3 regions of the Streptomyces sp. NPDC127129 genome follow, and region 3 is predicted to be linked to each of the others. Evidence: riboswitches for the same ligand, from Rfam matches in the RefSeq annotation. Region 3 holds a riboswitch; each other region holds the start of a gene.
What was found. Region 3 has a riboswitch for thiamine pyrophosphate ahead of thiO (glycine oxidase ThiO). Riboswitches for the same ligand answer to the same signal wherever they lie in the genome.
Positions count from the first base shown of each region.

Region 1 (2,259 bases), on a different contig from region 3:
GATCAGCGTCCCGAGCACCGCGACCGACGTGCGGGCGGAGAGTCCGTGGCACATGTAGAGGGCGATCAGCATGATCGCGCTCGACCCGACCACCGCCACCACCAGCGGATTCGACCCCTGCAGAATCGCCGGCAGGATGAAGAAGGTCAGCACCATGAAGCTGATCGCCAGCGCGATCAGTGCCATCACGCCGCGCATCCGTCCGACGAGCACCACGGCGAGGGCGAAGATCCCGGCGAGGACGGCCAGCGGAATCTTGCGGTCGACGTCCGTCACCGAATACTGCAGATCGCGTGGGGCGTCGGGCGCGTACGCCACCACCACGCCCTGCCCCTCGTCCAGTTGACGCGGTGCGTCCGGCTGCACGATCTCGGTGAAGGTACGGCCCTTGTCCGGACCGCTGGTGACCTCGATCGTCGCCTTCTCGCACTGCCCCTGCTGCGCGTTGAGCGCCTCACGCCCCTGGGGCGTCGAGACGTCCCCGGTCGGCGGCACCTGACCGGCGTTCACGTCCTGGCAGTCGACCTGCTCGACCGAGGTGACCTTGCCCTGGTAGGTCTGCCGGTCGAAGCCGACGCCGGTGCGTTCGTGCTCCGGGGCCCCGCCGGGCCACAGGACGACGAGCCCGACCACGACGGCCGTGGCGAACGGGATCAGGACGGCGGCGATGATTCTGCGCAGATGCCGGGAGACGGGCGCGGCCGGTCCGTGGCTGTGGGTGTGGCCGTGCCCGTGACCGACGTCACCGGGTCCGTGACCGACGTCGCCGTGTCCGTCGTGGCCGTCGGGTTCCGGGGTCTGCTGCGAGGAAGTCACCGACCGATCATCGCAAGAACGGCGGGGGCCCACTGTTCAGCATGGCCGGGTTGACGCTAGCGTGGTGCCACCTTTGCACACGCGGGAGCTCGGAGCACCGGGCTGAGAGGGCGCTGATCACCGTACGCGCGTACCGATGTACGTACGGGAGGAGGCTGCGCCGACCGCCGAACCTGTTACCGGGTAATGCCGGCGTAGGGAGATCGGTCTCATGACCATTCAGGATGCACGCACGCCTGCCACCAGCCAGAACGAGGCTCAGGACGAGCGCAAGCCGGGCTGGCACAAGGGATACGTCGAGGGCTCGCGCCCCGACCTCCGGGTGCCCGTCCGACAGGTGCACCTCACCAACGGCAAGGACGTGACGCTGTACGACACGTCCGGTCCGTACACCGACCCCACCATCGACACCGACGTACGGCGCGGCCTCCCGCCGCTGCGCGAGAACTGGATCATCGCGCGGGGCGACACGGAGGAGTACGCGGGCCGCCCGGTCCGCCCCGAGGACGACGGCATCAAGCACACCTCGCCGCGCGGTGGCCTGAAGAACCTCGACGCGGTCTTCCCCGGCCGCCCGCGCCAGCCCCGCCGGGGCCGAGACGGCCAGGCGGTGACCCAGCTCGCGTACGCCCGCCGGGGCGAGATCACCCCGGAGATGGAGTACGTCGCGATCCGCGAGAACGTCTCCCCCGAGGTCGTACGGGAGGAGATCGCGGCAGGTCGGGCCGTCCTTCCGGCCAACGTCAATCACCCGGAGATCGAGCCGATGATCATCGGCAAGCGGTTCCTGGTGAAGGTCAACGCCAACATCGGCAACTCCGCCGTCACCTCCTCCATCGAGGAGGAGGTGGAGAAGATGACCTGGGCGACCAAGTGGGGCGCGGACACGGTCATGGACCTCTCCACCGGCCGCAACATCCACACCACGCGCGAGTGGGTGCTGCGCAACTCTCCCGTGCCGATCGGCACCGTGCCGCTCTACCAGGCCCTGGAGAAGGTCGACGGGAAGGCCGAGGAGCTGACCTGGGAGATCTACAAGGACACGGTCATCGAGCAGGCCGAGCAGGGCGTCGACTACATGACGGTCCACGCCGGCGTGCTGCTGCCGTACGTGCCGCTGACGGCCCGTCGCAAGACCGGCATCGTCTCGCGCGGCGGCTCGATCATGGCCGCCTGGTGCCTCGCGCACCACAAGGAGAACTTCCTCTACACGAACTTCGAGGAGCTCTGCGAGATCCTGGCGACGTACGACGTCACGTACTCGCTGGGCGACGGCCTGCGGCCCGGCTCGATCGCCGACGCCAACGACGAGGCGCAGTTCGCCGAGCTGCGCACGCTCGGTGAGCTGAACACGATCGCCAAGCGCCACAACGTGCAGACGATGATCGAGGGCCCGGGCCACGTCCCGATGCACAAGATCAAGGAGAACATCGACCTCCAGCA
Region 1 covers NZ_JBHXTV010000006.1:98,710-100,968, reverse strand. The annotation lists gene ACFVGW_RS13435 (YibE/F family protein) at 1-816, opposite strand, end outside; TPP riboswitch at 888-1,034, shown strand; gene thiC (phosphomethylpyrimidine synthase ThiC) at 1,028-2,259, shown strand, end outside.
Region 1: another riboswitch for thiamine pyrophosphate. It lies ahead of thiC (phosphomethylpyrimidine synthase ThiC); the one in region 3 lies ahead of thiO (glycine oxidase ThiO).

Region 2 (2,259 bases), on a different contig from region 3:
GCAGCTGGGCGCCCTCGGTGACCGGGTTGACGAACATCTGCAGCGGCATGTCCTCCTGGAACTTCTTCGAGATCAGGAAGTCGATCAGCGCCTTGCCGCCCTCGGGGTTCTTCGCACCGTTCAGCAGTCCGGCGAACTCGATCTGGCGGAAGCAGGTGCCGGTGGAGACGCCGGTCGGCGCGTCCTTCGGCTGCGGCTCGGAGTAGAGGACCTCGACCGGCGGGCTGGAGGCGTACGAGACGACCAGGGGCCGGTCTCCCTTCGCCTTCTGGCCGCCGGCCGAGCCGGAGAACTCCTGGTTGTAGGCGAGCTCCCAGCTGTCGACGGTCTTCACGCCGTTGGCCTTGAGCTTCTTCCAGTAGTCCTGCCAGCCGTCGTCGCCGTACTGGGCGGCCGTGCCGAGGAGGAAGCCGAGGCCGGGAGAGGACTTCTCCGGGTTCTCGACCACGAGCAGGTCCTTGTACTCCGGCTTGGCCAGGTCGTCGAAGGTCTGCGGAGGGGCGAGCTTCTTGTCGGCGAAGTACTTCTTGTCGTAGTTGACGCAGATGTCGCCGGTGTCGATCGGGGTGACCCGGTGCTCCTTGTCGAGCTGCGCCTCGGCGGCGACGGCGTCCAGGCCCTTGGCCTCGTACGGCACGAAGATGCCGTTGTCGAGGGCGCGGGAGAGCAGGGTGTTGTCGACGCCGAAGAAGACGTCGCCCTGCGGGGAGCCCTTGGTCAGGATCTCCTTGTTGACGGCCACGCCGGCGTCGCCGCTCTTGAGGACCTTGACGGTGAAGCCGGTCTGCTTGGTGAACTCCGCCAGGACCTCCTTGGAGGCGTTGAAGGAGTCGTGGCTCACGAGGGTCACGGTCTTCGGCGCGGGCTCACCGCTCTTGCCCGCCGCGCCTCTGACGTCGTCGGTGCCACAGGCGGCGAGGGTGGTGACGCCCAGCGCGGCGGCGATGGCCGCGGCGGCCATCTTCTTGGTGCTCACTGAAATTTCCTCCTGGGTGTGACCAGGAAGAGACGCGGCCCTGCCCACCCGAGGGTGGGCAGGGCGCAACAGCTCGAGTTGCGACCGAACTTCCTACCCAGAATGACCTGGGCAAGGTTCAGAGGGTCTGCGGTCCGGTGACCGCACTCTCAGCGCTGTGGCGCTCCCCTGTCGGAATATGGAGATGTGTTCGAGCACAGACTACAAGGTCAGCGCTCCGACGCCGCGAGCTGTCCACAGGCGCCGTCGATCTCCTGCCCGCGGGTGTCACGGACGGTGACGGGGACACCGTGGGCGGCGATGGCCTCGACGAAGGCCTTCTCGTCCTCGGGCCGGGACGCGGTCCACTTCGATCCGGGCGTCGGGTTCAGCGGAATCAGGTTCACATGGACCCGCTTGCCCTTGAGCAGCCGACCGAGGAGGTCGCCCCGCCAGGCCTGGTCGTTGATGTCCCGGATCAGGGCGTACTCGATGGAGATCCGGCGGCCGGACTTCTCCGCGTACTCCCAGGCGGCGTCGAGGACCTCGCGGACCTTCCAGCGCGTGTTGACGGGCACGAGGGTGTCGCGCAGCTCGTCGTCGGGCGCGTGGAGCGAGACGGCGAGCCGGCACTTGAAGCCCTCGTCGGCGAAGCGCAGCATCGCGGGCACGAGGCCGACGGTGGAGACGGTGATGCCGCGCTGCGAGAGGCCGAGGCCGTCCGGCTCGGGGTCGGTGAGCCGGCGGATCGCGCCGACGACCCGCTTGTAGTTGGCGAGCGGCTCGCCCATGCCCATGAAGACGATGTTGCTGAGCCGCGCCGGCCCCCCGGGCACCTCGCCGTCGCGCAGGGCGCGCATCCCGTCGACGATCTGGTGCACGATCTCCGCGGTCGACAGGTTCCGGTCGAGCCCGGCCTGCCCGGTGGCGCAGAACGGGCAGTTCATCCCGCAGCCGGCCTGTGAGGAGATGCACATGGTGACCCGGTCGGGATAGCGCATGAGCACGGACTCGACGAGCGTGCCGTCGTGCAGCTTCCACAGGGTCTTACGGGTGGTGTCGTCGTCACACGAGATGTGCCGGACCACGGACATCAGGTCGGGCAGCAGCTCCCCCTGCAGCTTCTCGCGGGAGCCTGCGGGGATGTCGGTCCACTCGGCGGGGTCGTGGGCGTACCGCGCGAAGTAGTGCGTGGACAGCTGCTTGGCGCGGAACGGCTTCTCGCCGATCGCGGCGACGGCCTCCTTGCGCTCGGCGGGCGTGAGGTCGGCAAGGTGCCGCGGCGGCTTCTTGGCTCCGCGGGG
Region 2 covers NZ_JBHXTV010000018.1:106,337-108,595, reverse strand. The annotation lists gene ACFVGW_RS29995 (thiamine ABC transporter substrate binding subunit) at 1-961, opposite strand, end outside; TPP riboswitch at 1,049-1,156, opposite strand; gene rlmN (23S rRNA (adenine(2503)-C(2))-methyltransferase RlmN) at 1,186-2,259, opposite strand, start outside.
Region 2: another riboswitch for thiamine pyrophosphate. It lies ahead of ACFVGW_RS29995 (thiamine ABC transporter substrate binding subunit); the one in region 3 lies ahead of thiO (glycine oxidase ThiO).

Region 3 (2,259 bases):
CAGCGCGCCGGCGAGCGGGCGGTCGGCGGCCTCGACGACGGTGACCGCGCAGCCCGCCTCGCGCGCGGCGGTGGCGAACTCGGCGCCGATCCAGCCGGCGCCGACCACCACGATGTCGTGCCGCCGTTCCAGGACGGGCTTGAGGCGGGCGGCGTCGTCGAGGGTGCGGAGCAGATGGACCCCGGGCACGCCCTCGGTGCCGGGCAGGGTGACGGGTTCGGCGCCGGTGGCGACGACCAGGACGTCGTACGGGACGGGCCCGGCCTCGGTGTCGACCTCGTGGGCGTCGGCGCGCAGCCCGGTCACGTCGAGGCCGAGGCGCAGTTCGATGGCGAGCGCCTCGAAGTCGACGTCGAAGGCGGAGTCCTCGGCCTTGCCGAGGAGGACCGCCTTGGAGAGGGGCGGGCGGTCGTAGGGCTGGTGGGGCTCGGCCCCGATGAGGGTGACCGCGCCGGTGAAGCCCTGCTCGCGCAGGGCGACGGCGGTCTGCACCCCCGCCATCCCGGCGCCCACCACGACGACCCGCTGCTGTGCCTGCATCTGCTCGCTCACCCGATCACCTTACGCATCTGACGAATCGTCAGGAAGACTGCTGCTCCACGACACTGGTGCCGGAGCCCTCCTGGGACTCCCATGCCCAGCTCTCCTCCAGTCGAACGCGGCCGTCGGGCAGCTCGACGACGGCGGAGACGCAATGCCCGGAAGAGGTCGATCCGTCCCTCTTCAACTGCACGTAACGGAAGTCGAGCCGGTCCCCCGCGCGCGTGCCGACGAGATGGCCGCGGACCACGTCCCCGCCCGCGTACTCGGCCCAGATCCGGCCGTCCTCCTCGTGGTACGTGAACCGGGTGCGCGTCCCTACCTGACCGGGCGCCTGGTCGGCGACGGGGAAGAGGACGAGTCCGTCGAGGGATCGGGCCACGGAGGCTCCCTTACTGGGCGTCGGGGGCGGGGGTTACGCTGACCGTCAACGTAGAGCACTCGCGGGAGCCCGGACGTACCGGGCTGAGAGGGAGGCTGGCCGGCCTCCGACCGTACGAACCTGATCCGGGTCATGCCGGCGAAGGGAGGGGCTGGACGCCCATGTCGCGTACATGCAGGACCTCTGACGTTCTCGTCGTCGGGGGCGGAATCATCGGCCTGGTCACGGCCTGGCGGGCCGCGCAGCGCGGGCTGAGCACCGCGGTCGTGGACCCCGAACCGGGCGGCGGGGCCGCCCGGGTGGCCGCCGGGATGCTGGCCGCCGTCACCGAACTCCACTACGGCGAGGAGACCCTGCTCGCCCTCAACCTCGCCTCCGCGCGCCGCTATCCGGAGTTCGTCGCCGAACTCCGGGACGCCACGGGGCACGACGTCGGCTACCGCGCCTCCGGCACGCTCGCCGTCGCCCTCGACGCCGACGACCGGGCACATCTGCGCGAACTCCACGCACTGCAGATCCGCTGCGGCCTGGAGTCGGAGTGGCTCAGCGGACGCGAGTGCCGGCGCCTGGAGCCGATGCTGGCGCCGGGGGTGCGCGGTGGGCTCCGGGTCGACGGCGACCACCAGGTCGATCCGCGCCGGCTCGCCGCCGCGCTGGTCACCGCCTGCGAGCGGGCCGGGGTGGTCTTCCACCGGGATCTCGCCGATCGGCTGACGGTGGTACGGGACCGGGCCACGGGTGTGGTGCTCGCGGACGGCTCCGAGCTCGCCGCGGAGCAGGTGGTCCTGGCCGCGGGCAGCCTCAGCGGGCGGCTCGCCGGAGTGCCGCGGGACGTCCTGCCTCCCGTACGCCCGGTGAAGGGACAGGTGCTGCGGCTCACCGTGCCGCGCGCCTTCGCCCCGTTCCTGTCCCGGACCGTCCGCGCCGTCGTCCGCGGCAGCCACGTCTATCTGGTGCCCCGCGAGAACGGGGAGCTCGTGATCGGCGCGACCAGCGAGGAGCTGGGCTGGGACACCACCGTCACGGCGGGCGGGGTCTACGAGCTGCTCCGGGACGCGCACGAGCTCGTACCGGGTCTCACCGAGCTGCCGCTCACCGAGACGCTGGCGGGTCTGCGGCCCGCCTCCCCCGACAACGCGCCCCTGCTCGGCCCGACCGCGCTGCCCGGCCTCCAGCTGGCCACCGGGCACTATCGCAACGGGGTCCTGCTCACGCCGGTCACCGGTGACGTCATGGCCGAGCTGCTCACCACGGGCGCGCTTCCGGACGAGGCCCGCCCCTTCACACCCCGCCGCTTCGCCCCCGTACGACAGGAGCAGCCCGCATGAACGTCTCCG
Region 3 covers NZ_JBHXTV010000003.1:372,048-374,306, forward strand. The annotation lists gene ACFVGW_RS07825 (NAD(P)/FAD-dependent oxidoreductase) at 1-540, opposite strand, end outside; gene ACFVGW_RS07830 (hypothetical protein) at 581-922, opposite strand; TPP riboswitch at 974-1,086, shown strand; gene thiO (glycine oxidase ThiO) at 1,084-2,250, shown strand; gene thiS (sulfur carrier protein ThiS) at 2,247-2,259, shown strand, end outside.